Regions from separate parts of the Psychrosphaera sp. genome, predicted to be linked through region 4. Evidence: predicted binding sites of a transcription regulator. Region 4 holds the regulator's gene; each other region holds the start of a gene.
What was found. Region 4 encodes sigma-54, which starts transcription at its own class of promoters, with help from an activator protein. Its sites were predicted from a motif close to GTTGGCACGNNNNTNGNNT; they were not measured.
Positions count from the first base shown of each region.

Region 1: the regulator sigma-54 is predicted to act here: its motif matches at 6,624-6,642, upstream of AC4E96_RS04485 (PEP-CTERM sorting domain-containing protein).
Region 2: the regulator sigma-54 is predicted to act here: its motif matches at 1,566-1,584, upstream of AC4E96_RS09415 (FlgO family outer membrane protein).
Region 3: the regulator sigma-54 is predicted to act here: its motif matches at 7,800-7,818, upstream of AC4E96_RS09240 (Lcl C-terminal domain-containing protein).

Region 1 covers NZ_CEYNSH010000009.1:71,146-79,929, reverse strand. Annotated here, with positions in the region: gene AC4E96_RS04505 (TIGR04219 family outer membrane beta-barrel protein) at 1-47, shown strand, start outside; gene AC4E96_RS04500 (TIGR03899 family protein) at 64-951, opposite strand; gene AC4E96_RS04495 (bifunctional diguanylate cyclase/phosphodiesterase) at 1,161-3,410, shown strand; gene uvrA (excinuclease ABC subunit UvrA) at 3,505-6,327, opposite strand; gene AC4E96_RS04485 (PEP-CTERM sorting domain-containing protein) at 6,715-7,470, shown strand; partial or broken gene AC4E96_RS04480 (tetratricopeptide repeat protein) at 7,575-8,784, shown strand, end outside.
Region 2 covers NZ_CEYNSH010000027.1:32,394-37,523, reverse strand. Annotated here, with positions in the region: gene AC4E96_RS09420 (FlgO family outer membrane protein) at 115-903, opposite strand; gene AC4E96_RS09415 (FlgO family outer membrane protein) at 913-1,524, opposite strand; gene AC4E96_RS09410 (TonB-dependent receptor plug domain-containing protein) at 1,706-3,733, shown strand; tRNA gene AC4E96_RS09405 (tRNA-Arg) at 3,761-3,836, opposite strand; partial or broken gene AC4E96_RS09400 (YgiQ family radical SAM protein) at 4,230-5,130, shown strand, end outside.
Region 3 covers NZ_CEYNSH010000026.1:40,032-48,815, reverse strand. Annotated here, with positions in the region: gene AC4E96_RS09260 (beta-propeller fold lactonase family protein) at 1-2,682, opposite strand, end outside; gene AC4E96_RS09255 (peptide MFS transporter) at 2,886-4,388, opposite strand; gene AC4E96_RS09250 (DUF2884 family protein) at 4,584-5,408, opposite strand; gene AC4E96_RS09245 (Lcl C-terminal domain-containing protein) at 5,482-6,018, opposite strand; gene AC4E96_RS09240 (Lcl C-terminal domain-containing protein) at 6,021-7,664, opposite strand; gene AC4E96_RS09235 (Grx4 family monothiol glutaredoxin) at 7,903-8,247, opposite strand; gene AC4E96_RS09230 (Fe-Mn family superoxide dismutase) at 8,493-8,784, shown strand, end outside.
Region 4 covers NZ_CEYNSH010000008.1:22,048-30,831, reverse strand. Annotated here, with positions in the region: gene AC4E96_RS03905 (HPr family phosphocarrier protein) at 1-157, opposite strand, end outside; gene rapZ (RNase adapter RapZ) at 201-1,061, opposite strand; gene ptsN (PTS IIA-like nitrogen regulatory protein PtsN) at 1,063-1,512, opposite strand; gene hpf (ribosome hibernation promoting factor) at 1,642-1,929, opposite strand; gene AC4E96_RS03885 (RNA polymerase factor sigma-54) at 1,962-3,476, opposite strand; gene lptB (LPS export ABC transporter ATP-binding protein) at 3,526-4,251, opposite strand; gene lptA (lipopolysaccharide transport periplasmic protein LptA) at 4,251-4,760, opposite strand; gene lptC (LPS export ABC transporter periplasmic protein LptC) at 4,765-5,313, opposite strand; gene kdsC (3-deoxy-manno-octulosonate-8-phosphatase KdsC) at 5,313-5,879, opposite strand; gene AC4E96_RS03860 (KpsF/GutQ family sugar-phosphate isomerase) at 5,879-6,844, opposite strand; gene AC4E96_RS03855 (calcium/sodium antiporter) at 6,893-7,855, opposite strand; gene mlaF (phospholipid ABC transporter ATP-binding protein MlaF) at 8,122-8,784, shown strand, end outside.

The DNA of each region.
Region 1 (8,784 bases), on a different contig from region 4:
AACAGTCATTTGACAGCCGTTATATAGGGCTGTCGTTAAACTTTTAAATCACTAAAAGCGTTTTTAAACTTTTGAGTAAATTTCTAAGTTACTGCCTAACAAGTGGCTAAATTCATTCAATATTTCAATGACTAGCTTGTGATCACCGGCGGGCTTGATGAGCTGACTTAGCTCAAAACCCGCCTGTGTTAACTTGTAGTATGTAAACACCACGTCTTTTTGTTTTATTGCCACATCATAAACTTGGTTTTGATGCGTAATCTTCACCTCATCATTGGCTTGATAAGCCGCAGATTCGATTTCCTGTTGGTGAACTAGGCCTAACTCAATCAGGGTGATGAGTTGAGTGTAATTTAGCCCATGTTTACTCAGGTTTACGGTCACTTTATTACTGCTTGCAAAAAACGACATCAAGGTCGGCTTTTTATACACACCAGTGATTAACCGTCCAGCACTTTCCTCTCCAAAACGGCAAACGAGTTTAACAGCTTGGTAAAATACCTTTGCTTCTTTTGTACTTAATTCTGAGAGAGTTTTGAGGCTTCTATGTGAAAACGAACCTGGTTTTACTAGCTCTTTGGCGAGCACTTTTGCCCATAGTTCGTGTAACGTTGGAGTGAAACCATTTTTAGCTAATTCGATAAATTTCATCATCCAGTCTAAATCGATTCGCTCTAACAATGAGTCATCTTTTACAAACTCTAGTCCAAGGCTAAAAATTTGCTCTAGATTGTACTGTTGACGGGCTTCTAGAAGCTGCTCTCGTTTGTGAATGCGCTGCGCAATAGACTTGCTTTGATCTCGTAGCAGTACGACTTGGTCACCATCTAAATGGTGTAACACTTGCTGCTCATTTATTTCGTGAGAGTTTGAGGTGATTTCGAAATCAATACCCGAAATTTGTTTGACCATATTGAGGTATTTTGTACGAGATTTTGGCTGATTGCTCATGTAATTAGATACGGTTCATGACGAAGAAACCTTAATAGTCTGTAAATTATGGTGCATTGTCAAAAAATGTTCAAAATAGGGCTGATAACTTGGTCAATATTGTGTTTATTTCCTACACTTTAAATGAATCAATTATTCTGCGTCGAAATCTGTGAGTCTTCACTCTTATCATCACGCGATCTAATAAACGAGTAGGATGTATTTGCCCAATGGCATCGAAAAACCAATCGCTAGAAAGCGACTTTTTATTTGCAGGACAGTCTTTAGCTCAAGAAGTCGATGAATTACCTATTGAGTCACTCGACGCGTGGACAATTCTCGTGGTTGATGATGAACCTGAAGTCCATAAAGTGACACACATGGCGTTAGAAAATGTGGTGATTAGTGGAAAAAGACTCAAGTTTATTAATGCATATAGTGCCCGTGAGGCAACCGAGTTGCTTAAACAGCATAATGATATTGCGGTCGCTATTTTAGATGTTGTGATGGAAACCGATGATGCTGGGCTGCGTCTTATTCAGACCATTCGAGATACATTACGTCTAAAGGATTTACGAATAATTTTACGTACAGGTCAACCTGGTCATGCTCCTGAAGAAGAAGTGGTTATCAATTACGAAATCAATGATTATGTGACAAAAACAGAATTAACTCGTAATCGCTTACTAACCTCCTTGTGCGCTGCTATCCGTTCCTTTCAACAAATTAAGTTAATTAAAGACTCAAAAGAATTTCTTAAAAATTTAACTATGATGAACAGTAGCTTAATTGAGCAAAAAAGCTTTGCGAGCTTTGTTCGAAAGTTAGTTTTGCTGTCAGTGGACCTATTCAAGGCAAAAGGCCCTGGAATTTTTTTATTGAACAGCTCTGAGCAGCGAACTAACGTCGATAAGTTTTATATCGAATACAGTAATGATGATCTATTTTCATTTGTTGGCCAAAGTTGCCGTGAGATTATTCCTTCTCATGATGTCGATTTAATTAAATTGTGTCTGCAAAAGCAGCGCTCCATAATAGAACAAGACCGTTTGATACTGCACATTCCTTCTAAGTCATGTGTGGGTGTACTGGTTATATATGAATCGCAACGAGAAAATACTCGTGAAGAGTTAGTTGAGTCATTTGTTTCAAATATGGCATCCGATTTAGATAACTCATTATTACTCAAGAAAGTCAGTGACATTGCATTTTTAGACGAATTAACTAAATTGCCTAACCGCTCTCGTTTTATCCAACATTTGGATGAGTTTGTAGAGCAAGACAGCTCACTCGATACAGTCATGCTGCTAGACATTGAGCACTTTTCAGATATTAACGATGGGCTGGGCCAAGAAGCTGGCAATGCATTGCTTGTTAGTTTGGCTGAACGTTTGTGTCGCCAACTTGGTAATGATGTGATCATTTGCCGAGTGGGTGCTGATATCTTTGGTTTAATAGGAACAACGGAAACACTGGCTGAAGATAAAGTACTCGCTATTTTCGACTTACCGTTTAAAGTCAATGATAATCAAATCCCAGTCAACGCCCGCATTGGTGTATGTCGTAAACCAGATAGTTCAGAAAGTGGGTTAACGGTTATTAAACATGCAAATATAGCCTTGAACAGGGCCAAAAAAGATAGCCAAACTCGTTGCAATGTATATCGGCCTGAAATGGAAGATGAAACGAGTTGGCGCTTGTCAATGATAAGAAAGCTAACCGATGACTTTTTTGATTCCAAGCTCCAGGTTTGGTATCAACCTCAATTAGACTTAAAGACGATGGATGTAATTGGCGTTGAAGCTTTACTCAGATGGCCAAGTAACGATGGTGGTTTTATTTCACCGATGACATTTATTCCTCTCGCAGAATATACAGGGTTGATTGTCGATATCGGTGCGTGGGTTTTAGAACAAAGCTGTATTGAAATAAATCGTTTAAAAAAACTTGGTTATGATCAACTCCGTGTTGCCGTGAATGTCTCAATGCCTCAATTTAAAAACTCTCATTTTGTAAGTGATGTAATCGAAGTCGCACGGGCTAATAAAATAAACCCTGATGAGATAGAGCTGGAGATAACCGAAAGTGTGGTTATGGATGATACTAATTTAGTAGTGCGCTCCTTACACCAGTTGCGAAATAATGGTTTTACTGTCGCTATAGATGATTTTGGTACCGGTTTTTCTTCTTTGAGCTATTTACACAAGTTACCTTTAAACCGATTAAAAGTGGATCGCGAGTTCATTCGGGAAATAGGTGAAGGCGGAGACGGAGTATTAGCAGAGACCATCGTCGAGCTTGGCCAAAAGCTTGGGCTCGAAGTTATCGCTGAGGGTATCGAAACACAAGAACAACTGGATTATATAAAGAACTTGGGCTGTGATGAAGCCCAAGGCTATTTCTTTGCTAAACCCATGCCAGGCCCACAACTGGAGGCATATCTGAGGGAGTTAAAAGAAGATAAAGAAGCAAACGAGTAGCATTCCAAATTACTACTCGTTTCTAGAGCTACTTACCGATTATATCGATTTAACTTCAGGCTTCACTTTCCAGAGCGGGTCGCCAAACGTAAACTTACTTAAGCATACTCTTTAGATATTTAGCGGTAAATGATGCGTCCACTTCACACACTTCTTCTGGCGTACCCTTAGCGACGATAGTACCACCGCCTGAACCACCTTCAGGTCCTAAATCAATGATGTAATCCGCGGTTTTTATGACATCCAAGTTATGTTCAATAATAACTAACGTATTTCCGTGATCTCGAAGTCGATGTAAAACGGCTAACAGCTGTTCGATATCATGGAAGTGCAAGCCAGTTGTTGGCTCATCCAAGATGTATAGCGTTTTGCCCGTGTCTCGTTTTGATAACTCTTTTGCTAGCTTCACGCGTTGCGCTTCACCACCAGAAAGTGTTGTCGCTGACTGTCCCAAGCGAATGTAACTCAAGCCAACATCCATTAATGTTTGAAGCTTTCTGGCAATAGCTGGAATCGCATCAAAAAACTCTCTCGCATCTTCTACCGTCATGTCGAGTACTTGGTGAATGTTTTTACCTTTGTACGTTACCTCAAGAGTTTCTCGGTTGTATCGTTTACCGTGACAAACATCACAAGGAACATAAACGTCAGGTAAGAAATGCATTTCTACTTTGATTACACCATCACCCTGGCAAGCCTCACATCGACCACCTTTGACGTTAAAGCTAAATCGACCGGCTTTATAACCACGAGCTCTGGCTTCTTGAGTACCTGAGAAAAGATCGCGAATATTGGTGAATATCCCAGTATAAGTTGCTGGGTTTGAACGCGGTGTTCGACCGATTGGACTTTGGTCAATATCAATTACCTTATCCAAGTGGTCAAGACCATTTATCTCTGAGTAAGGAGCTGGCTCTGCCGTGGTCGCTTTATTCAGTTCCCTATGTGTAATTGGGAACAAGGTGCCATTGATCAAAGTAGACTTACCAGACCCTGATACACCGGTGACACAAGTCATAAGGCCAACAGGAATATCGATAGAGACGTCTTTTAGGTTGTTACCTGTTGCACCTTTTAGCGACAGCCATTTATCGTTATTTATCGGAACTCGTTTGGTAGGGATTTCAATCTTTCGAACACCCGACAAGTATTGGCCTGTTACTGAATTCGGATTGTTTTTTACTTCTTCAGGGGTGCCTTGTGCGATAACTTGTCCGCCATGAACACCAGCGCCAGGACCAATATCGATGACGTGATCGGCTTCGCGAATCGCATCTTCATCGTGTTCAACAATAATAACGGTATTGCCTAAGTCACGAAGGTGGGTCAACGTTTTAAGTAGTCTGTCGTTGTCTCTTTGATGAAGGCCAATAGAAGGTTCATCAAGGACATACATAACGCCGACTAAACCTGCACCAATTTGGCTTGCTAGTCGAATACGTTGCGCCTCACCACCGGATAATGTTTCAGCGCTTCGCGATAATGACAAGTAAGTTAAACCAACATTTACCAAGAAACCCAAACGTTCTCGGATTTCTTTTAGTATTTTTTCGGCAATCTGTGCTTTTTGGCCGGCCAGTTCTAACTTTTCAAAAAAGTCGCTGGCTTCACCAATGGACATTTCAGTAATTGTTGGCAAATTGGTGTTGGTAACAAAAACGTGCCTTGCCTCTTCACGTAATCGGCTGCCCTTACAGCTAGGACAATTTTGAGTACTGATATATTTAGTCAGTTCTTCTCGGACCGTATTTGATTCAGTTTCACGATAGCGACGTTCCATATTAGGCAAAATACCTTCAAAGGGGTGGTTTCTAACCACAACGTCACCGCGATCATTCATGTATTTGAATTCGATATTCTGTTTGCCACTGCCATGTAAGATGACATGACGATGTTCGTCCGGTAGGGACTCAAAAGGTACGGTTAAATCTATATCAAAATGCTCAGCGAGAGACTTTAGCATTTGGAAGTAATAAAAGTTGCGTTTGTCCCAGCCTCGAATGGCTCCACCAGAAAGACTTAATTCACCATTAACGATGACTTTGTCTGAATCGAAGTATTGTTTGACGCCAAGACCATCACAAGTACTACAAGCGCCAGCTGGATTATTGAATGAAAACAGGCGAGGTTCTAACTCTTGCATTGAATAACCACAAACTGGGCACGCAAAGTTAGCGCTAAACGTCATCTCTTCTGCATCGCCATCCATAAAGCTTACACGAACAATACCGCTGCTTAATTCAAGTGAGGTTTCGATAGATTCGGCAAGGCGTTGTTGAATGTCATCTCTTACTTTTAATCGGTCAACAACAACTTCGATAGTATGCTTTTTATGGAGCTCTAGCTCTGGAGGATCAGATAAATCACACACCTCACCATCAATTCGAGCCCTGATATAGCCTTGAGCGGCGAGATTTTCTAAGGTCTTTACATGTTCACCTTTACGATCTTTGACCACAGGGGCCAAAATCATAATTTTGGAGCCTTCTGGTAACTCCAGAATTCGGTCGACCATCTGCGAAACGGTTTGGGCTTCGAGTGGTTCGCCGTGCGTAGGACAGGTTGGGGTACCAACACGAGCATAGAGAAGTCTTAGATAGTCATAGATTTCGGTAATCGTGCCGACTGTAGAGCGAGGGTTATGAGAAGTTGATTTTTGCTCTATGGAAATAGCCGGTGACAAGCCCTCGATGTGATCAACATCGGGTTTTTCCATCAACGATAAAAATTGACGCGCGTAGGCTGATAGTGATTCGACGTATCGGCGCTGGCCTTCTGCATACAAAGTATCAAAGGCCAATGAAGACTTACCTGAACCAGAAAGACCCGTAATACAAATGAGTTTATCTCTAGGGATTTCTAAATCAATATTCTTTAAATTGTGGGTGCGAGCACCGCGGACTTCAATTTTATCCATATCAACTTCTTAGCAATTTAACAGATCAAACAGTATGACATTTTTAACCTGAATAGGAAAACTTAAACAATCAAACTTAAAAAGATAACTATATGCCCGAACGCCAGATTTGGATTGATTTATTCTTAAAAAAACCATCCAACAAACCGATTGCAATAACCACGAAATTGTTTAAAATTTAACACTTCGAGAAATACTAAGTTTCTCAATTTGTAAAAAAGAACCCTGAACTGTCGGTCTTTTTTACACACAGCTACCAATCACGTTCTAAACCTTTGATTAATAGTGGTTTTTTATTTGGAACGTTATTTGCTTATAACTATCATTGGTACATTTAGAATTTTATATCGAGTGCAAATTTGGATTTGGGCTCTTGAGGGTTAGGAAATGAAGAAGTTTTTAATTGCAGCATTATTATTTGCTCCGTTTTACTCGTTAGCGAGTGGCACGGCATTTAATTTTAATTTGAGCTCGGACGAAGTGGACGCTAACAATTATAGCTCATATAGCACTTCAAGCAGTTCTAGCAGTTCCATTCAGGAACGAACTTATTATGACTCGAGAAGTGGTCTGGGTGTAACTATTTCAGGATGGGCTTGGAAAGATGAAACCACGACAAATGGTAGAATTGATGGAACTGTTAAAAAAGCGATGGAGTTAGGTTCCTACTCAGGTGGTTTAGGCATAGTCAATAATTCATATGATTATCACGTTGCTGATGGCGGTAACGGAGCTGGTGTTGACTTTTTCTTACTTACTTTCGCTGATTCTAAAAAGGTAACTTTGGATAATGTATCATCAGGTTACGTAGATGATCATCATAAAGACGAGCGTTCAGATCTTATATTGAAAACAGAGGCCGTTTCCTTCGATACGGTCGCTGGTAGTTTTATGTCTAGGGGTGATGTTGTATCTCTTGCACATTCTGGCGACTCAGGTAGCACCTCTTATTATTCAAGCAATAGCTCAACGCTTTCAAATCAATGGATAGTCTATGTTGGTGCTTCGGTTTGGCAAGGATTTAAAATGAACGGGCTCAGTGGCTCATTAAACAACCCAACTGTTGATGTCTCAGAACCAGGCGCGTTGGCTTTATTCGCTCTAGGATTAGCGTTCTTAGCGAGAAGAAAACAAGTTTCTTAGTACAAATCTGAAGTAGTATTTCAATTCTAAAAAGATGGCATTTGGCCATCTTTTTTGGTTTATTAGCACATGTAAATGTTTTGGGCGTATTTGGGGTGAGAATAATGGCAGTAAAGTCTATTTCAGGGTTGATGTTGACTTTGGTTTTGGGATTTTCAGCGGGTAGTTTGGCGTTAGATAACGATTATGAAAAAGCGGTTCAGGCTTATTACGACGGAAAAATTAACGAGAGCTTTATTCACCTCAAGAATGCATTGGAGCAAGACCCAAGAAACCTCCCAGCAAAAGTTCTATTAGCCAAAGTCTATGTCGAAAATGGAGCGATGGACTTAGCTGTTACCGAGTTCGACGAAGCACTTGAATATAACGTCGATATCAATCTTATTCTCAAAGAATACACAACGGCACTCATCTTAACTAAACAATTTAAAAAGCTTCTCACGATTGAAGAATCAAAAATTAAGACTCCGGCGTCTCGTTATGAGCTGTTTTTGGCAAAAGGAACGGCTTACCTAAATTTAGACTTAGTCGAACTAGGACGTGCTAGTTTTTTAAAGGCCCAAGAAATATACCCTAATGAGCCAAGAGCGCTTAATTCTTTAGCGAGTTTTGAGTTAGAACAAAACAACTTGGAAGAAGCCAAAGCATTAATAAACAAATCTTTATCTATCTCACCTAACGATCATCGAACCTTACACCTGCAAGGTAAATATTGGGGTGTAATGGGCGATATTGAGAAAGAAATAGAGAGCTATCAAACTGCGCTCACCGTTTTTAATGAAGATCCAATTGTGCAACGTTCATTGATTGGTGCTTATATTAAGAATAATCAAATAGAAGAAGCCAAAGAGCTTCTCGATGAAGTGTTTGAAAAAACACCTGACGATCCGCGAATGAAGTTGTTACTTAGTTGGATACTATCCATTGAGAACAAAAACGAGGAAGCAACCTCTACTCTAGAAAGCATCGCTAACTCTATCTCTTTATATGATGAAGACGTGCTGACGAACGATCCATCACTTATTTTTATCAATGCAATTGCGTTTTTCACACAAGACAACTTGGAGAATGCCCGCAAAGAGTTATTAAAATATTTAGCGTTAGTTCCTAAAGATTTAAGAGCCATTTTTACATTAGCTCAGGTCTATCGACGACAGGGCAACAACACTGAAGCTATGTATCTGCTAGAAAGAAGCTTCTCGTTAGTGATTCAAGATAAAGCAGCGGGATTATATTTAGCCGACCTATACGAAAGCGAAGCCAAGAGATATGAATTAGAGCGGTTGTTAGAAGAGTTACATCGCAATTTTCCTG
Region 2 (5,130 bases), on a different contig from region 4:
AGACTACAACCACTTAATACACTCACGCTAAATAACATTAGTGAGGCCAATTTAGCCGATGTTGAAAGGCTTTTTAACTCATTGCTGTTTTTCATACCGTCACACCTCATCAGACTATTCGCCCGACATTAATGGCACACCATCACTAAAACCACTTGAAATTAAACTGTTCACAACACCTGCAGGCAAGAAACCTTGAGCGCTAGCAACTACAGCTTTTGATTCGATACCAATCACACGAGCATTAACTAAATAACCAGATACCTGCTTGACCATCGTACCTGCAACCGCGTATTTAATTGGTAAGTCACCATTTAGCTCAAGATAATCTTTACTAAATACAAAATCACCTTGAGGTGTAACTCGAATAAAATCTAATGTTTTAAAGTCTAATACAGGGATGCCGTACTTATGTACTTCATGGATAAAACTTTCTGAAATTTGGCGACCTAAAAGGTCAGCGTGCTGAAAGTCACTATCGAGCATCACAAAGCTTGTCACTACCACTGGCGTAGCAGCATTTACGTACTTCATGTTGCCAACAAGGTCTTGCATCATAGTGCGCACATAATAATTTAAATCTTTGACGCTACGAGTCGAATTAGGTTGTTGATCTCTTAATTCACTCATACGGCCAAGTAACTGTTGGCGATACTCATTTTGAAATTGCACACTTGCTGTGTCTGGTGTCGAAACATCACCAGCAATTAAACGAGGTTTGGCATTAAGCGGCATTGATGCCAATTCATCATTGCTGGTATTCTGCGCTTTCGTTGTTTGAGCCACTGCTTGGCTTTGTTCTGTTGCGTCTGAGTTGGCCTCTTCTTCAGACCAATTCCAATTATCAAAGGTACTACAGGCGACTAGTTGAGTTGCCAATAAAGGTAATAATAGCTTTTTCATCATAGGCTCCTAATATTCGCCGCGAATTAATTGGTTGTCTTTAAGTTTCACTTTTTCGTGACTCCACATTGCCGAGAGAGGCACGTAATCAGTGGCCGCAGCCATGACAGCTTTAGACCCCACATCAATCAAACGAATATTTACCATCAGGTTATTTTGTTGTTGAGTGTAGTTGCCTGTTACGATGTAATCGACTCGAACAGACGGGTCTAAATCTTTTGCCATCCGCGAAACAAACTGGTCGTGACGTTCATTCACCGTCATCGATGTTTTCACTTTAAATTCCACGACCTTTAACCCAGCTTGAGTTAAAAAGGTCATCATGCTCTCTTGTAACTGAACACCAAAGCGTTGGTGGGATGTGTTTGTGTCTTGCCGCAAGCTATTTGCTGGCAAAAAAGTGCCGACTGCAATAGGTCGACTCACGTCAAATGCGTTGGTAGTGTCAAGCAATTGTCGGGCGAGTAGCTCAACATGAGCATGCATGGTGTTTTCACGCAACTCTGGTTGGTATTGCTTATACCCTTCAGGTGGTTTGGGGTTTTGTAGTTCTGCCACTTTTTCTATTGTGCTACAACCACTTACCCAAATACTAACTAATACTAAAAGTAACCATTTCATGGCATTTTCCGCGTCTCTTGTACGATACTAATCTAATTAACAAGCAAAACTAGTGCCAGTCGTTCCACGAACGCTGTGACGCTTATATTAAAATTTATTTACGCTACTTTCGGTTATTACAGGCTCAGTGTTAAAAAATTTGAACTACACTAATTACCAACAACGGTAGACTTGAGACTTTATGTACAAATCCGCTTTTCTCAATTGTTTATTTGCTTGTACTGTAATTGTACTTTCCACTTCTTCACTTGCAGACGAGACAGACTATTTCAAAATGCCACTTGAAGACTTACTAAAAGTGGAAGTTTCCATCGCGTCTACAAGTCCCGAATCCATTATTACTTCACCCGCTACCATCACTTTATTTACTAGGCAAAAACTAGACCGACTCGGCATTAAAACCATCACCGATTTGTATCGTTTTATTCCTGGTTTTTATTCGGCGTATAACGTTTCAGAAGATAATAACTCTTATCTAGTCGCAAGAGGGTTGGGTCAAAAATACGCGAGCACAATTTTGTTTTTGTACAACGGACAACGAATCAATGACGACTTTTCAGGTGGTATCAGCTACTTCATGCGCTATTTTGACCTTTCAAATGCCAAGCGAATTGAAGTAATACGCGGTCCTGGCTCGGCTGTTTATGGTGCAAATGCCTTTCAGGGCGTCATAAATATCATTACAGAAACCACGGATCAATTGACTGTCTCCAGTGGTAACAATCTCACTCTCAATGCAAGCCTAGGGCTTAACCAGTCAATAAGTGATGTCGATTATGGGGTCCAAATTAGCATAACGAATGATTCTGGTGAAACGTATAAAAATAGCTTTGACCGATTTGCTAGGCAAACCACCACCACAGACCCCTTCGAGAGCAAGCAACTAGAAGCGTATGTAAAATATCAGTCGCTACAATGGCGATATCTTTATCAGGACAGCGAAAGGCAAAACTTTTATTTGTATCAAAACCTTAAAGACGGGTTTAATTCGGTTGAATTAGAAAACCACATTCACCAGTTTAAGTATCAACTTATTGACGAATCGGACCAAGGTGTGACTCTTTCTGCGCAGTATTCAAATAACGAACGCACTTCCATGGGAATACAATTGCCTAAGGGGTCTCCAGGGTTTATTGATGAGGACCTTTATCTCGGTTTTACCCTAGAACACCAAAGTCTACTGTTTAATCTGTCGTCATTTTATAAACTATCCGGTGATAGTGTCATAACTGCAGGTGCAAGCTACCAAAGGAGCCAAGTCCCCACCGCATTTTTCAGTTCTAATTACAACATCTTAGGGGACTTTACCTACTTAGGTGAAACCCAACAATTTGACGAATCAGAACTTCAAGTTGTCGCCGATAAAACACGAGAAATTAGTAGTGTTTATGGTCAATATAATTGGCATGTTTCAGAGCGGTTGAATTTAACGTTGGGGTTGAGACACGACCACTACAATGACATTACCAGCGAATGGTCACCGAGGTTAGCAGCTGTGTATAATATTGATGGCAACCATGTGTTTAAAGCCTTATATAACGAAGCTTACCGCGTGCCATCTATAGGTGATCTTTATGATGACAACAGTAATTTAGCACCTGGAAGTAAAGGCCTAAATACCACTTCACTTAAATCAACAGAACTAGCTTATAGTTATATTCAGGACAATTACTATCACTCATTTACATTGTTCGATAATAAAATGACCGACCTCATCGGTTTTACTAGCAATGTTCCCTCTAAAGTGGCTAACCTTTCTAATAATTCGAATCAGGGTATAGAGATTGAAAGCAGAACCGCGCTAACACCAGAGATGAATTTATTGCTCGCCTACACTCAACTTTTTAATAACAAATCAGACAAAATGATGGAGAAAGACACAACAGCGATTGAGTACCTGTCTCCAAAACGCTACGCAAATTTGACCTTTGATATCAATCTTACGAGTAATCTATCAGCGAACCTTCAGGTTAATTGGCGAGATAACATTCCAGTGATGACATCAGACGCGTCACTAACCCTTTTTGATGGTCTGCTCGATTACTACATCACTGATGACAGTCGGTTGCGACTTCAAATCCATAACATCACCGACAAAGAATATTATTACCCTTATGCTGTACCAATTGGCTACGATTCATCAGAATTAATTCAACAAGTCCCTGCTCGAGGGCGCGAAATAGAGCTAGGTTGGCGGTACTCTTTTTAATCGCAATATGAAGTCAGCTTTTGTGGTTGGCGTCCCCTACAGGACTTGAACCTGTATCTAAGGCTTAGGAGGCCCTTGTTCTATCCAGTTGAACTAAGGGGACTTGATGCTCGTTGGTAGCTTATTGAGATAATATTGGACCTGTGCGGTCTAGTTCCTATTTTAAGCAGGTTAACTTTCAAAGCTCAATGTTTTTAATAAAAAACAATGAAGTACAGACCTAAAACTTCGAAAACCTCAACTTGTATATATTTTATCCAAAATAGTTCGGTTTAGCTTTTCCCCTTTGCTACATTTACCTGTATAATCCCGCGTCCATTTGCCAAGGCGCGTCTTTTAAAGACAAAAGCCAAAGACAAAGCCCATTGGGTGTTAAGTAACTGGCTCTTGGGCGAGATTCTTGTAGTCACTAATTTATAAGTGCTTATAGAATCACTGATTTTTCTGTGTTGGTTACGCCTGCGCAGACACGCTGTAACTATTAAAGGTATCTAACATGCAATCCACGACTGCAAAACGACCAGCTGTAGCTAAGCCTCCTCAGGCCACGGTCAAAACGGATAAGAAGCTTTGGGACTACCCAAAGTATTGGGCAGAATGTTTTGGCCCAGCTCCATTCTTACCTACCACTCGCGAAGAAATGGATTTATTAGGCTGGGATAGCTGTGACGTTGTTCTCGTAACAGGCGACGCATACGTTGACCACCCAAGCTTTGGTATGGCCGTCATTGGCCGTATGTTAGAAGCCCAAGGTTTCCGCGTTGGTATCATTGACCAACCAGACTGGCACAGCAAAGACGACTTTATGCGTCTTGGTAAACCAAACTTATATTTTGGTGTGACAGCGGGCAACATGGACTCAATGATCAACCGTTACACAGCCGACCGTAAACTTCGTCACGACGATGCCTATACACCAGATAATATTGGTGGAAAGCGCCCAGACCGTGCAGTGACCGTATATTCTCAACGTTGTCGTGAAGCCTTCAAAGGTGTACCTGTTGTTATCGGTGGTATTGAAGCCTCGTTACGCCGTATTGGACATTATGACTATTGGTCAAACAAAGTTCGTCGTTCGGTTATCTTTGACTCTAAAGCTGACTTACTGATTTTTGGTAACGCCGAGCGTCCACTGGTTGAAGTGACTCACCGCCTTGCGAACGGCGAAGACATAAAAGATATCAAAGATGTTCGTGGTACCGCGATTATCGTCAAAGATGCGTTACCAGACTGGCAAGGTATTGACTCAACGCATATCGACAAGCCGGGCATCATCGACCCTATGCTTAACCCGTATCAAGAATACGATGCGAATACTTGTGACAATAAAGACCAAGCGATTCAACAAAGTGCGGCTGATGACACTGGCGTTTCTCAAGCAGTGGTTGTGCAGCCTT
Region 3 (8,784 bases), on a different contig from region 4:
AATGGCTGTATTAGAATCTGTGACGCCCATGTAAAAAGCACTATTTTTTTTAAGAAACTCACCGCCAAATTCATTGGCTATATCTGTAAATGGTAAATCAGAGCTTTCGCTATCAACTATAGTAGGGTTGGCGCCTTGGGTTTCATATATGAATAAATAGCCATTATTCGCGTGAAGTAGTTGGTCATCATCAAAGTTAGTAATACCAAGGAGTGTTGTGTTGACCTCTTCCGTCGATAAATCCAATGAGCTTATACCACTGTTGTATAAGAGTGGAAAATGATAACGAGATTCATCGGTTGAATACACGCCAGCAGCAATCGCTGACTCAAACTCAGCAATTTCGCTGAAGCTCAAATCACCGCCATCATCAATAGAGATTTGATACAGCGAGTTAGCGTACCTTCCATCAAAGGTAGAAACCATTGCTACGTTTTTACTTCCGTTTAACTGAATATTAAATGGCTTTTTATTTTCATAGGTAACTGAAGATAAAGTTGATAGTGTTCCCCATTGCTCATCAATCGACATCAGCGAAGCTTGAGTCTCAGAGGTAACGAGTAATCTGTTATTACCAACAGCTTGTATCACCCTAAAATCACTTTTTTCCATGTCTTGGAAATCGACCAAAGTCAAAGAACCGTCGCTTTCGGAAACTTGTGCTATCACGATATGGTCATTACCACTGGAATATTCACCGTTAAATGATCCATAAAGCCATTTTTCATTTTCGGACAGAGTAAAGTTTGATTCGTAGTGAGGGTATCCGCTACCTGTTACATCCAACATATTTACAAGTGTTAGTGTTCCATCACTTGATATCTGGTAACTTGCAAAATAATGAGTCGAGTAGTCGGTCAGATAAGCGAACAAGTACTTATTATCACTGGATATAGTGAAGTTCTCGACAACAAAATCCGTGTGCCCTTGAGAACCACCTCCCTCAAGCATTTCTACGACATAAATCAAATTAAACGTTATGTTATCGTAGTCCCCTGAATTCCCATCAACTCTCATCAACACTGATTGGTCAAATGACCAGCCTGCAAACCACAAATCATTATTTGAGTCCACCTCACCATGACTGATATCCCAGAGGTTATAAGGTTTTATTTGGTCTTGCCCACGTATTTTGTATGGTGCTTTATTTGTGCTTAAGTCCGCCTCGTTAAAAATATACAAACCGCTACCGTCAGGAACAATTATGTCGTCGCCCTTTTTAACTGCACCAAATGAAAGGCCTAAGAGCTCTGTCTGATTTCGGCCACTTAGCTCAAATTCGTTGCTTATCAACACATCACTATTGTCCCCGCGGCCATCCATGTCAGCATCGACTTGTTCAGTAGCATCATAAACAAACGCATCGGTTTCATTTGGTACTCCATCGCCATCGATATCCGGGTCTTCGGCATTGGCGATGCCATCACCATCTAAATCCGTGACTTCCACACCCGACTCAATATTATCGATGATCACATCAACCGTTTGATTAACTTGTTCTGTTAGTGTTTCAATTAAGTCATCTAAATCGTCATCATCACCTATAGATGCAATATCAACAGCGAGGTCAGATATAATAATCTCAACTAAATCTTCGATATCACCTTGGTCAAGCTCATCGTTTTGCAATGCGCCCTGCGTGGATAACGCATTAACAACAACCTCGGCGGTCACTTCTGCGCCAATCACGATATCGTCAACGTCATCATCATTTTGCAGGCCATTAGAAATCTGATTTGCCATTGCCATATTACTGGCTTTGGCTAACGCCATCGCTTCAGCAACTTTATCAGAATCGTTGTTGTCGATATCCTCAAACAACTCAATTGTCTTTTGAGCTACAGAACCGATTAACTTAGACATCTCTTCTTGAGATAATTCGTCAGCGCCTTCTCCGACTTGATCTAATAAATCGTTAGCGGTTTCGACCAAAACAGCAGTCGCATTCACCAAAGCTGGCAATGTTTGCTCCATAGTGTCATTTTCTACAGCTTGTTTGGCCTGTGTTATAACACTCTTCGAAATAGCTACAATTGAAGATGCCTTTGAGGCAGAAACCTCTTGAGAAATGGAAGTCGGCAATACTTTAGTCGATACTACAACTCGCGCTAGTGCTCCCATACTCGCATTGTTATCGGCAATAAAATCACTAGAAAGTGCGTCTGATTCAATACCTAATTCACTAGAAACTAGGGTTTTACTGGCTTCTAAATCACCTGAGGTTTTGGCATGAATTGCGACTAATGTAGTAATAGGCGTCACATTTTCTGAGCCGGGTAATGACATCATTTCAAATGTATTCGACGCTCCGACAGGAGTACCATCAGGGTTTTCATCGGTTATCGTCGCCTCGTCAACGGCGTCAGCCCCGACTAGTACTGAATATTGTATTTCATCAGCGTTTAAGCCAAGCCCTGTTATATCAAGTTCGGCTACGCCACCTGCCTGAGTAACGCCTGAAGGCTCATCCGTATCTAATGAACCATTGCCGTTTATATCAATGAAAACCGTTGCACCACGGATATAATCATCAATAACTGTCGCATTGACGGTTTCAGAAACGGTATCGTCATTGTTGTCACTGTTGTTGTTTGAGTTCTCTGAGCTGTCTGAACCACCACATGATGCTACTGCCAAAGAAACAAAGATGAAAAATGGAATGTGTATGTAGGGTTTCATCATTAAGTCCCTTTAATAGTTAAAAGTAAAAAAAAAGTAGACCAAAATCGGTACAGTGCAAGGGAAGAAAACAAAGGTTTTTAAAAGTGGTTAATTTTAAGAGTAATTTTGTTGAAACCCAGAAACAAAAAAAAGCCCAGCAAACGCTGGGCTTCCCAATTAAGCTTTACTTTTCGACACCAACCGATGTCTAAGTAAGCCTGCTATTAGATTTTAGTATGATCTTCTGGTGTACCTTCGTGTGTACCAACCACTGACATTTCTTCTTCGATTTTTGATTCTAAATCGTCAGCTACATAATCTTCTGCACCGTGCATCCAATCAACGAGCTTGTCACTTAAGAAGTACAATGCGATACCAGCTAAGAACGCCATAATCGCAACGCCACCGAAGGTAGAAAGCGGACCGGCATCACCAACTAGTTTACCGATCTCTGCCGCAGCGTAGTTACCTAAACCTGAGAATAGGAACCACATACCCATAAGTAATGAAGTAAATTTAAGTGGTGCTAAACGAGATACCATTGAAAGGCCAATCGGAGATAAACACAGCTCACCCATAGTGTGGAACACGTAAGCCATAACTAACCAAATAACGTGAGCTTTTACGTTTGCATCATCGCCAATTTGTAGTGCGGCGCCTACCATTGAAATAAAACCAAGGCCCAAGAAGAACATACCTAATGCAAATTTCTTAGGAGAGTTAGGTTCTGCTTCACCCATTTTTAACCAAATCGCGGCAAACATTGGTGCCATGATAATGATGAAGATTGGGTTAACGGCTTGTAACCAAGACGCTGGCATTTCCCAGCCAAAGAACACTAGGTCAGTTTTGTATTTTGCGAATAAGTTCATCGAACCTGCGGCTTGTTCAAAACCGGCCCAGAATACGATAGTGAAGAAAGACATGATAAGGATAACCTTCACACGGTCACGCTCTTCTTGTGTTAGAGGCTTGTTTTTCGCCGCTAAATCTTGGCCCTTAGACTGCTTTGCAGAAGGCTCAACACCAACATTACCTAAATATTTATTAGCAAGCGCCAATTGCATCAATACGCCAAGTAGCATACCGATACCAGCGACTAAGAAGCCGTATTGGTAATCGTACTTTTCACCAACTGTACCAACAACAAAGTAACCTAAAATCGAACCTGTATTAATACCCATGTAGAAGATTGTAAATGCAGCGTCTCGACGTTTGTCACCTTCTTCGTATAAGTCACCAACCATAGTTGAGATGTTTGGTTTAAAGAAACCGTTACCGATGATCAATAACGCCAGGCCTAACCACATCATTTGAATTTCAAATCCAGCAACCATTTCGTGTGGCGTACCTAACGCAAACTGACCTAACATCATGACTACACCGCCGAAGATGATGGACTTGCGTTGACCCCAAACATTGTCAGCCATCCAACCACCTAATACAGGCGTAACGTAAACCAACATTGCGTATAAACCAAGGATGTTCAGTGCGTTTGATTGAAGTTCTAATTGGTATTTTTCGTCTGCATCAGCTGCAAGAGGATCAATACCGAAGTGAGCCATATCCCAGCCCATTGCCGTTGCGGTTGCAAGGCTAGAAAGATAAAGAACGAAAATACCACGCATTCCGTAGTAACTCATACGTTCCCACATCTCTGTACCGAATAGCAGGAAGAGGCCCTTAGGATGGCCTAACATCTCCCCTGCTTGTGCAGGTTTGTTCATGTTGTGTACCCTTATTTTTATAATTATTGCTTTAGCGCATTTAATTTTTAACCCTCGAGTTTATACAGTCATCACTACAATGTTTCAAGGTTCAGGGTTGTTAATGGGTAAATAAACGACAAAACACGCCAAACGTCGTGCGAAGCAACTAATTTGACGCATTCTTGTTTTTGACGAAAAAGCTAAAAATCAGCCTTAATTTGGGTTGTGAGTAGGGTTATTGGTTGGGTTAGACAAGATGTCGTAACGGCGCAATTGCGGAATTTGATTTTGTAATCGCGCTTCAATCTTATCTAACGTTTGGAATCGCTCACAAAACGCCTCGGCTTTTTTGGCTAAGCGGTTTGCGTTGTATTGAAGCGCTTGCTCAACGTTATTAGTCAGTTCGTTAACGCTGTCGTCCAAGTCAGCTTGCTGACCTTCTACTGCTCCTTCACTGCGACGATACGCTTGTCCCATTGCACCTAACATAACGTTTAATGAGTCTGTCACTACCCCTGATATTTTTGATGAAAGTTCATCTGAGAAAAATTCATCCAATTCGTCCATGCCTTGTGGTGCGATATAAAAGTTATCACCAGAGCGTGAAAAGCGGCGCAGCAAGCTATTACGTAAATGTTGGAATTGCGCTTGTGTTTCTTTGGCGGCGTCGGTGCCTGCCAAGCCAGTGATGACTTTTTGTAGTGCGTCAAAGCCCAAGTCCATGCTGTCCATGGCAATGGTGACAATTTCAGGCAGCTCTTTTCTTAATCCACGACTGAACTCTTTTAACAAAAAGCGTTCTTGGTCAGTGAGTTGCATCATTTCGCCACGAATAAACAACTGGGTATCGTTATTGATTTGGACCTGAGTTCGGCCTTTTTTCATTACACGAATATGGTCAGGCGAGATCAACAAACCAAACTCAAGACGAATATGACATTCCATTGCAGTTGCCACCTGACTAGCAGGTAACAAAGTCACTAGCAGCGCAACTTTTAGGGCAATAAGCCATATCTTAAGGTTTGAAAATTTGTTCATTAACCGTTTCACACTCGTTATTTTAGTTACATATCATTTCCAAGTGTGTGTCTTTGCTACATTAAAATCAAGGTTATTCAGCGTATCGAACCATACGTACGTAGTAATCGGCATTTTTGTCATTGGTATCAATACGACCATTATAAAATGCGACGGACCAAGCTTCATCCTTGCGACTTGCCGACGTGTTTGGTGTTGATGACCAATGACGTTCTGATGGTGTATTAGCAAATATTTCGGCGTTCGCTGCAGGTGCCACACAAGAACGCTCAACAATTGACGCCAGCTCTTTAATATTAGGCACACGCCAATCATCAAAATTACCTGCAGAATACGCCGTCGCAGTTTGCAACGCTTGTTGCCAAGTTAAGCGCAACGCTTCACCTGTACAAGTCTCATTAGTTGCATCCCAAGTCTGGCCTACCACACATCGTGCCCAAGCTAGGCCAGTTGTTGAGTCAATTACATAATCAGAACTGATCCCTTCTGTGATGAAGTTTTCTGATGGTGTCGTAACCACCGCCGTTTCACATCGTTGATCTATGGCATAAGCCGGATTGAATACGGAAACAACACTTAACGTTAACAAGGTAATAACTGTAATTTTCATTGTTATGGCTCCCTCACTAATCGCACGTAAGCTCTGGATGTCGTATTAATGGCCGAGTCATCGCCGTTGCCTATATCAATAACCCAGTTAAATAAGTCACCACCGCCCTCAACATTGTCGTTGGACACCCAATAAAATAAATGGTTTAGCTCACTGCGGTCAGGCACATTTGGGAAAAACTCGTTAGGTAACAGGTTATTTTTATCGACATCTCCGTAGTCCATGATACCCATTAACTCTAAATAAGTCGGTAAACGCCAGTTCGCGCCGCCACAAAATGCTTGTTCATTAACTACATCAACATATTGTTCTACCGAACAAATATATGCAGATGGACACGTACCGATTGGGTTTAGTGCATCGTTGATTACGTATTGGTTTTCGACGCTTCTAAGTTCACTAAATTGCGGGCTTGCGCTTGGAGTTTTTACTTCCCAAACCAGGCCTGTAAAATTGTCTCTTACACAGCTAAACACAAGCGCATCATTACTCAGTTCATCACCATTCACATCAAACTTAGTAAAATCGAAGGTCTTATCGCCTGTGCCGTATTTATCAATTGCGTCCGCTACCGAGTCACGACCGGAGTCTGCATCTTGGTTCGGGAAATCAACACTATCGCAGCTAATAATATCTACATCGTCGTAACAATCGATAACACCAGTATCATGCAACGAGCCTAAATTCAGAGGGTTTACCGTAACATTAACCGTATCAGTCGAACTGTTGCCATTACTGTCAACGGCTTCTAATTGAAAGCTCAAGGCTTCAGTTATATCCACATTAGGAGCAAAAAATTCAGCAATACACTGGTCGCTATTTGTTAGCTCGACCGTTTGTCCAGTTAACTGAGTCCAAGAACAAGAAATAACGTTATCAACCGAAAAGCTATTGGACGCATCTAATAGCACACGAGTAAATTCGTTGACGGTTTGGTCTTGTCCGGCATCTGGGTTAACTGTGCCCTCTGCAGCGGCTATTTGAATATTGATGACGTTGGTCCCGACAAGTTCGAAGTTGTCGGTTACGGTTAATTCAATTTGATATTGAGTAAGAGATTGAACAAACGGTGCTTGAATAGTGACTGTGCTTTGATTGGTATCTGAGAAAAACTGCAAAGGTTCATTGTTATCAATTTGCTTCCAGCTATATGCTCGCACTTCGCCATCCGTATCGTAACTCTCTTCACCAGATAAGGTGATCAGTTCAAATGTACGATACGGCGCTACGGCTGTTGAAAGGTTATTAATGACCGCGACTGGGTTTCTGTCGATGTTATTGACCGTGACCGTGATTTGATCAGAAACGCGCTGACCATTCGGCGCGACATAAACAACCTCAAACACAAAATCCGTATCCACTTGGACTTGAGGAGCCAAAATACTAAAATCAAGCGCAGCATCCGTTGGAAAGTCTTCGATTAATGGCCCTTCAATCTGAGTCCACGTTGTTGCACCTTCATCCGGATATACACTAGCGGTGATGGCAATTAGTTGCCCCTCTGCAACAGTAAAATCGGCACCTAAGTTCACACTGGCAACATCCGCACCAGATGGCCCTTCAGGTTCACTGCCACCACAGGCAGTCAACATAGTAACAATTAGGACCGATTGAATAATAACTAAAAAAGCTCGAAACTGGTTCATGACAATGTGTTCCACACCTTAGCTCTGCCAACAGAGACTTTGAACAAAAACAACCCGATTTCAGTTAAGGTTAGACAGTACAACTTTAATTATCATTGTACTTTCCACAAAACTAACAAAACTCATGCAAAGGCATTGCAAATTAAGTGCCACCGAAGATGTATCAATTACTGTTTGGTTAAATAGCGCACACAAAAAAGCCGAGCATTGCTCGGCTTAATAAAAATAAACGTTAGGCTTATTCAGCGCTGTCTTCTTCGGTTTTGAATTTAGCTGCTGTTTCTGCGATCAGAGGTTGTAACTCACCTTTTTGGAACATCTCTAAAATGATGTCACAACCACCAATTAACTCACCTTCAACCCATAATTGTGGGAACGTTGGCCACTCTGCATAAATAGGTAATTCGGCACGAATGTCTGGGTTTTGAAGAATATCGACATAAGCGAACGGTTCGCCACATTGCATTAATGCTTGAGAGGCTTGCGATGAAAAACCACATGATGGCAATTTAGGGCTGCCTTTCATGTATAAGATGATTGGGTTTTCAGCGATTTGTTTCTTAATTTTTTCAATGGTTTCCATTGTAACCTCAACTTAATGGTAATTTTTTACACGACGACTAGACTTATGCCTGATCTTAAAAATAAAATAGTGCGTTTTATAAAAACAGACTTGAAAATCAATCTTTAAGTCTTATTTACTATGAACGAATGGGATATTTTCAAGCCCACATTGTTAAAATAAGTATAAAACGGCCACTTGCTTAAATCAGTCAAGTGGAGAGATTTTATCAGTAATCATAAACAAAGCCAACGGAGACAACCATTATGGCATTCGAATTACCAGCACTACCTTATGCTAAAGATGCATTAGAACCTCATATCTCAGCAGAGACGTTAGATTTTCACCACGGTAAGCACCACAACACTTACGTAGTAAAATTAAACGGTCTAATTGGTGGTACTGAGTTTGAAGGCAAATCACTAGAAGACATCGTTAAAACGTCTGAAGGTGGCGTATTTAACAATGCAGCTCAAATCTGGAACCACACGTTCTACTGGAACTCACTAAGCCCGAATGGTGGTGGCGCTCCAACAGGTGCCGTTGCTGACGCAATCA
Region 4 (8,784 bases):
TTAACAATGCCATAACTGAGTCCGCATTGGCGGATTTTTCACCTTGTTGAATTTCCACTTCGGCTTCAAATTGCTGGGACAATTGAGCTAGTTTTGTTGCCGCACGGGCGTGGAGTCCGAGCTTATTTTGGATGGTAACCTTTTTTGAAACAGTCATAGTTTTCTTATTCTTTTTAACTGTGGGTGTCGCTTTTATACACTTAAAGATCTTGTTGATAGCGACTCATTTCTCTGTGACGAGTTTTAACATTTTTTCCACGAGAACGGAATTGTTCAGCAAGGGTTTCAGCAATATAAACAGAACGATGTTTTCCACCTGTACAACCAATGGCGATGGTTAAATAGCTTCTGTTGTTACGTTCCAAGTGTGGTAACCACGTAGACATAAAGTTATTAACTTGAAAAACAAACTTATTAACAATGGGTTGTGCGGAAAAGAAGTCTTTTACTGGTAGGTCTAAACCCGTCAATGCTCGTAAGTCTGGCTCCCAATGAGGGTTTGGTAAAAAACGTGCGTCAAAGACAAAATCAATATCGTTAGGGACACCGTACTTAAATCCAAAAGACTCAAAAGTAATGACCAATTCTTTATCTGATTTACCGAGGATCTTTTCGCGGATCATTTCGGTTAATTGATGCACGTTCAATTCAGATGTATCTATGTATAAGTCTGCTCTTGTGGCTAACGCATCGAGTAGTTTTCTCTCTTCTTCAATGGCGTCAGGTAATGAGTTTTCACCTTTTGACAGAGGGTGAAGTCGACGGGTTTCACTATAGCGACGAATAAGAACGTCATCTTTAGCGTCGATGTACATTACCGTGGTTTTTACGCCTTTAGGTAGAAAATCAAGATTATCGAGTAGCTCTTGTTCTGAGCTCGGGATGTTACGAACATCAATGCTGACAGCAACTTGTGGATAGTTAGTTGCCAGTGAGTGCGAAAGTGCAGGTAGCAGGTTTACTGGTAAATTGTCTACGCAGTAATACCCTAAGTCTTCTAAAACCCTAAGTACAACTGTCTTCCCTGAGCCTGAACGGCCACTCACAATAAAAATATGCATATTACGCGGCTTCAATTATTTGATATAGGTCATTATCCGTCTTCGCACTACGAATCTTACGTAAAATCTCTTTATTGTCAAAGATTTCAGCGATGCTTGCTAACGTTTGTAGGTGTACGTCACATTGATCTTCTGGGACAAGCAATGCACAAAACACATCGACGGGGCGATTGTCTATGGCATCATACTTAACAGCTGGGTGACTAACTAACAAAACTGCCACTGGAGAGCCGTCGGCTTTGATTTTACCGTGAGGAATCGCCACTCCATTCCCTATTCCTGTACTTCCAAGCTTTTCACGATTCAGAAGGCTGGACAGTACTTCGGTACAATTCAGTTCTGGAGATTGACTACTTGCTATCTCAGCAATGTGCTCGAGAATTTTCTTTTTGCTTTGGCAATCGGAAAGCACTTTGGTGCATTCTGGTTGCAAGAGTACTTTTAATTTCATGGCTTTAATACTGCTTCGTTCTTTTGATTTTACTTCAAAAGATGGGTTAAGGAGTGCAGTCCATAGCGCTCCTAAATATACTCGGGTCGATTGCCGAGAGCTGGCGATGTGCGCCAGCTCAATGGTCCTCTAATGACGAGTTAACTTCTCTTTATGTTTTTTGACCTGTCGGTCTAGTTTATCAATTAAAGAATCAATCGCTGCATACATGTCACTGTGCTCTGAGGTTGCAAAAAGCTCACCTCCATTAACATGCATGGTCGCTTCTGCGCGTTGAATTAGCTTTTCTACGTCTAAAATCACATGGACGTTATTAATATGATCAAAATGACGTTCTAGTTTTGCAAATTTCGTATCAACATAATCTTTTAGGGACTCTGTTGCATCGACATGACGACAAGTTAGGTTAATTTGCATATGCTCTTCCTTCTTTTGATTGAATAGTGAAACTACACTAATCGTTTTCTTTGGTTTGAAGGGGGAATGTTTAACGATTCCCGGTATTTTGCGATAGTTCTTCTGGCTACTTGGATGCCCTGTTCGGCCAGAATATCAGCAATTTTACTGTCACTGAGCGGTTTTGCTTGGTTTTCAGCGGCGACTAATTTTTTAATTAATGCACGGATAGCGGTTGAGGAACACTCACCACCGTTTTCGGTACTTACGTGACTTGAGAAGAAGTATTTGAGTTCAAATATTCCTCTAGGAGTGTGCATGTACTTTTGCGTGGTCACACGAGAGATCGTGGACTCATGCATATCAACCATTTCTGCCACGTCGTTGAGTACCATAGGCTTCATTGCTTCTGGCCCATACTCGAAAAATGCTTGTTGTTGTTGCACAATGCAATTAGATACTTTTAACAAGGTGTCGTTTCTACTTTCCAAACTTTTGATAAACCACTTAGCTTCTTGTAAATGAGAACGAACAAATTGTGCATCGGAATTGTTCTTTGCCGTTTTAGACAACGAAGCATATTGTTCGTTCACTTTAATTTTAGGCATAGAATTGGAATTTAGCTCAACAATCCAACGACCTTTTTTCTTAACGACGCTAACGTCCGGAATTACATAATCAATTTCATCTTTGATGACAATGCTAGCCGGATTTGGATTGAGTTGTTGGATAAGTTCTAAGGTTTCTTTTAAGTCGTTTTCTTTTAGTTTTGTCTTGCGAATGATGGTGCGATAGTCGCGGTTGGCCAATAAGTCGATGTGTTCTTGAATAAGGTCAATGGCTTCTTGTTTCCACGGTGTATCATCGCTGTATTGTTTTAATTGAACAACCATACACTCTTGCAGCCCACGACAGGCAACACCGATAGGGTCAAAATTCTGTACACGTTTTAAAACGGCTTCGACTTCTTCGATTTCGACGTCTTCAATATCAACTGCTTCGACAATATCTTCTGCAGATACGGTTAAAAATCCTTTTTCATCAATGGCGTCGATGATTGCTGTCGCAATAGCAAGGTCATCATCGGAAAATGGTGAGAGGTTTAACTGCCAGCGCAGGTGATCTTGGATATTAGTGGTGGTCTCACCTTGATAAACCGTATCTTCACCTTCATAAGCTGGACCAGAACTAGCAGGTGCAGCACTCATGTAATCGTCCCAAGAAGAGTCTGTTGGCAGGTCGTCGCTTATCGTCTGATCCTGGAGTGCTTCGTTGGTACTTATCTCGTCTTTGGTCCACTCGATATCATCGCCTGCGTCGTCATTGCTCCCGTTGAGTGACTCCTGTGCCGATTCAGCTTGAAAGTTGTCGTCTGTATTGTCTGATGACTCCGGAGCGCTGTCGTAATTAGAGTCATCTTCTGATTCGAGCAATGGGTTGCTATCTAGCGCTTCTTGAATTTCTTGTTGCAGTTCCAAAGACGACAATTGCAGCAAACGAATCGCTTGTTGCAGCTGTGGGGTCATTGTTAACTGCTGACCCATTTTGAGTTGTAGTGTTGGTCTCATTTATTCCCGGAACTTACTGACTTAATTAACTTTCTTGTTGTATAAATTATCAAAGTTTAAACTGGTCACCAAGATAAACTTGCTTAACAATCTCACTTTCTAGTACTTCAGCAGGCGTACCTTCAGCAATCAGCTCTCCATGACTAACGATATAGGCTTTTTCGCAGACATCAAGTGTTTCTCGAACATTGTGGTCAGTGATTAATACACCGATGCCTTTTGCTGTCAGTTGTTGGATGATCTTTTTGATGTCGATGACTGAAATTGGATCAACGCCTGCAAACGGTTCGTCGAGTAAAATAATCTTCGGATCGGCGGCAAGTGCACGCGCGATTTCAACTCGGCGACGTTCACCACCAGACAGCGCCATTCCTTGACTGTCACGGATGTGGTCGATGTGAAATTCGGCAATTAAATCATCAAGTAAGTCTGCTTGCTGGTTTGCGTCTATGTCCTTGCGCATTTGCAGCACAGACATGATGTTTTCAGAAACCGTTAATTTTCTAAATATTGACGACTCTTGTGGTAAATAACCAATTCCTTTGCGAGCTCGAACGTGCATCGGTTCGTGACTCAGGTCAATGTCGTCGAGCTGTATCAAGCCTTTGTCGTTCGGCACAAGGCCAACAATCATATAAAACGTTGTTGTTTTACCTGCGCCGTTTGGCCCTAGTAAACCGACAACCTGACCGGCTTCAACAGATAGACTTACGTCTTTAACGACTTGTCTGTTTTTGTAGGCTTTGGCTAAATGCTGTGCTACCAATTTCGTCATTAGTTATTCTCTGAGTCGTCTTTTGATTTTGGCTTGATTTTAATAGTTGTGGTGACACGGCCACCGTTTTCAGTATCGCCTATTGCTTTTACACGTTGGCGAACTAAATCAAAAGTAATGTTACCGTTTGCACTGTCAACGAACGAGCCGCCCTGACGATATTTGGCGCTCCCCTTAAGTTCTAAGATTCGATCGTTAACTAAGTAGACAACTTCGTTAGCATTAGCTTCTAAGTCATCTCCTTCTGGGTTTATTTGCGTAAATGTGGCGGGATTACCTTTGGCGATAAGTTTTTCACCGACACCGTCTTTTGTTACAACGTAAAGCTCATCCGCGGCAATTTTCATATTACCTTGATTGATGATGACATTACCTTTAAAAAACATGGTGTTTTTCTTAAAGTTTAAATCTTGCTCTGTCGATTTGATTTGCAAGTCATCATTTATAGCCTGACTTAAAGGCGTAAAAAATAACACCAACGTTAGAATTAGAATGTTGTTTAACTTCATTTAGTTAACTTCCTTTGAGAATCGTTTCTACGTGTTTTGTCATTTGCAAGCGACCCACTTTGAGGTCTGCGCGTAATCCATGACCAACAATGGTTGTATTTACGCCTTTTATCACAAACCTTTTGTCTGTGGTGACTAATTGTGAATTTAGATCTATTTCGATGTAAGAGGTGTTTATCGAATTTACCAGTTCATTGTCATTTAATTGCACCATTTGGACATCTTCATTTAATACTAGCCGACCATCTTGCATGTTGCCGACTTGCGCTGACAACCGCCAGTAGGGCTGGTCATCTTGATAAATGATAAATTCGGGCTGCTCAAAGTAGGTCAGATTTAAGTCTGCAAAGTGTTCCATTTTTTGTGAAAACACTTCTTCTTTGAGTTTACCGTTATTGTCAAAAAGCTCTTGATGTAATAACCGTGCAGTAAAATCAGGGATTAAGACCGCCTCTGCTTCATCGATTTGTTCGTCACTATCATGGAACGCCGGATACCATAAGTAAAGGCTGATACCAATGAACAAGGTTATGACTATAAAACGGAAACGCATTAGCTACTTGTTCCTGAGACGGCCGACGTAATGTACTCTGCGCCTTGTTGAGCCATAATGATCAAGTCTGTCAGCTCTCTAACTGCACCTTTGCCACCAGGTGTTACGGTAACATAGTCAGCACACTGCTTAACGTAAGGGTGACCATCACTAACAGAAACGGCCAAGCCAACTTGATTCATTACAGGTAGGTCAGGAAAGTCGTCGCCAATAAAGGCAACTTGGTTTGGGGAAACGTTCAAATCGTTACACAATTCCTGGTAACCAATCGTTTTGGTCTCCATACCTTGGTAAACGTATTTTACACCCAAGCTTTTCATTCGTTGTTCTACTATTTTCGAGCTGCGACCCGTTATCACCGCAACATCGACGCCCGAGTTCATCAATGCCTTAACGCCAAAACCGTCTTTGGTATTAAACGCTTTGATCTCTTCGCCCGAATTACTCATATATACTGAGCCGTCAGAGAAAATACCGTCAATGTCACAAATTAGGAGTTTAATCTTTTTGGCTTTTTCACAAACATCAGTTTCGACATCTTGGTACCAGTCGGCAAATTCTTTCATTAAATCACCCCTGCTTTGAGCATGTCATGCATGTTGAGGGCTCCAATAGGTTTGTGTTCGTCATCGACTATAAATAGAGCGCTTATCTTCTTTTTTTCCATTAACGACAAAGTCTCTGCGGCAAGCATACTGCTCTTCGCTGTCACACCATTACGTGTCATTATTGCTTCAATCTGAGCTTGTAAACTAAAGTCGTCATTGTCCATCCAACGGCGTAAATCACCGTCAGTGAAGATACCTTGTAAAACGCCATGCTCATCGATCACACCGGTCATACCTAAGCCTTTAGCGGACATTTCAAATACCGCTTCTTTTACCGTCGCGTGTTGATTGATGATAGGTAAACGCTCATCGGAGTGCATGATATCAGCGTTGGTAAGTAGTAACTTACGACCAAGAGAGCCACCCGGGTGGCTAAGGGCAAAATCCTCTGCGGTAAAGCCACGAGCCTCTAGTAAACTGACTGCTAAGGCATCTCCCAAAACTAAACTTGCGGTCGTTGAAGCGGTTGGCGCTAAGCCTAATGGACACGCTTCTTGCTCAACTTTAGCGTTGAGGTGAATGTTGCTGTTTGTTGCTAATGTTGAAGTTGCGTTGCCTGTCATCGAAATAATGTCGCAGCCAATTCTTTTTAAAACGGGTAGTAGTGAGAGTAGCTCACCTGTTTCTCCGCTATTTGACAAAGCAAGCACCACGTCTTGTTTAGTGAACATACCTAAATCACCATGGCTAGCTTCACCAGGGTGAACATAAAAGGCGGGAGTTCCCGTACTTGCAAGAGTGGCTGCAATTTTATTGGCAATATGGCCAGATTTGCCCATACCGGTTACCACGACTCGGCCTGTTGCATTTAAAATAGTGTGGCAAGCCTTATTAAACGACTCATCGCAAGCCTTTGTCAGCCCCTGAATGGCTTGTTTTTCTATCTCGATAACTCGTAATGCAGAGGTTAAAAAGTCTGTCATAAGTGTTCCTGTCGTCTACGACGTTTCCGCGAAAAATAAAGTCGCTTTTTAACTAAATAAGAGGAATTGATAACTAACAAAAGCAATAAACATAATACCGCCTTCAACACGGTTAATACGCCTAGTTCTACCACCAATGCTCATTGCCATGACTAATAGTAATAATGTTGCTCCTATCATGACCAATACGTCTCGCGAGACTGCTGCAGGGTCGATATCGCTCGGGTGGATTAAGGCACCAACAGAAAGAACGGCCAAAATATTAAAGATATTAGAGCCAATTATGTTACCAATGGCCATGTCGTCTTCACCCTTTAACACACCGGCTATACTTGCGGCGAGCTCTGGTAAGCTAGTACCAAGAGCTATAATAGTAAGGCCGATGACTAATTCACTAATACCAAAATATTTGGCGATTTGTACGGCTGCATCAACTAAAAAGTGAGCACTTAGAGGCAATAAAATTAAACCAGCGATAACCCAAAAAACGGCATGGCTTGTAGGGAGCCCTTCAGGAATGTCGTCTTCAGCATCAGCGAGCATTGGATCTGGCTCGGTTGATGGCTGTTTTGATAAATAAATTAAAAAACCAATAAACCCAAAAAACAGTACAAGCAGTAAAACACCTTCTAAAAACGAAAGGTAATTATCGTACAGAAGTGCCCATGTAAGCAGAGTAAAACCTAATAAAATTGGCATTTCCCGCTTGAGGGTGGTTGAAGAAACCAAAATCGGCCTTACTAATGTGGTCAAACCAAGCACAAGTAAAATATTAGTAATATTGGAGCCAATCGCGTTTCCGACCGACGTATCTGTCGCTCCTTTTAAAGCAGCATTGGCTGAAACCATAATCTCAGGTGCCGACGAACCCATCGCGACGATGGTTAAACCGATGATCATTGGCGAAATACCAAGGTTTCTTGCAAAACCAGAAGCACCATATACGAATTTGTCTGCGCTCCATACCAGCACAGCAAATGACAGAACCAAAATTATGGAAGCAATTAACATAAGTAGTTTATTTATACCGAACAAAAAATATTGCCGTTATTGTGGCTTTTGTCTGTAAAGAAAGCAAAATATATTGCTTGTTTTTGGGATAGTTAATCAAAAGTTGAGCAATTGGAAACGGTGAGTAAACACAATCATAGGTTTAACAAATTTTAACATTTGGGACATAGCTAATTTGCGTTTTAATCAATACAATACCACCCTTGAAATAAGAGAGTCACAACCATTAAGTGCGCGAGGGACGAGTGAGTAATCAGTCAAGCAATATGACCAATCAACAAGAATCGTTAGTTGATATTAAGAATGTGACTTTCTCGCGAGGCGACCGCGTCATATACGACGACGTTTCACTGTCATTTCCAAAAGGTAAGGTTACGGCAATTATGGGGCCTAGTGGTATCGGTAAAACCACAATGCTTCGATTAATTGGCGGACAGCTAATACCTGATTCTGGAGACATTCTGGTTGATGGCAAAAACATTCCTAAATTAAGTCGAAAAGAGTTATATATTGCTCGTGAAAAAATGAGCATGTTGTTTCAAAGTGGTGCGCTGTTCACCGACATGTCCGTTTTTGACAATGTGGCTTTCCCAATTCGTGAACATACTGATTTACCAGAAGATATCATCCGTTCAATGGTCCTGTTAAAATTAGAGGCGGTCGGTTTGCGAGGGGCACGAGACTTAATGCCGGCCGAATTATCTGGTGGTATGGCTCGTCGAGCTGCGTTAGCGCGTTCTATCGCTTTAGATCCAGAATTAATAATGTATGATGAGCCGTTTGTTGGCCAAGATCCAATTTCAATGGGTGTTTTGGTTCGTTTAATCAGGGACTTAAACTCTACCTTAAATTTAACAAGTATTATCGTTTCACACGATGTAAAAGAAGTAATGGATATAGCCGACTATATTTACATCATGGCGGACAAA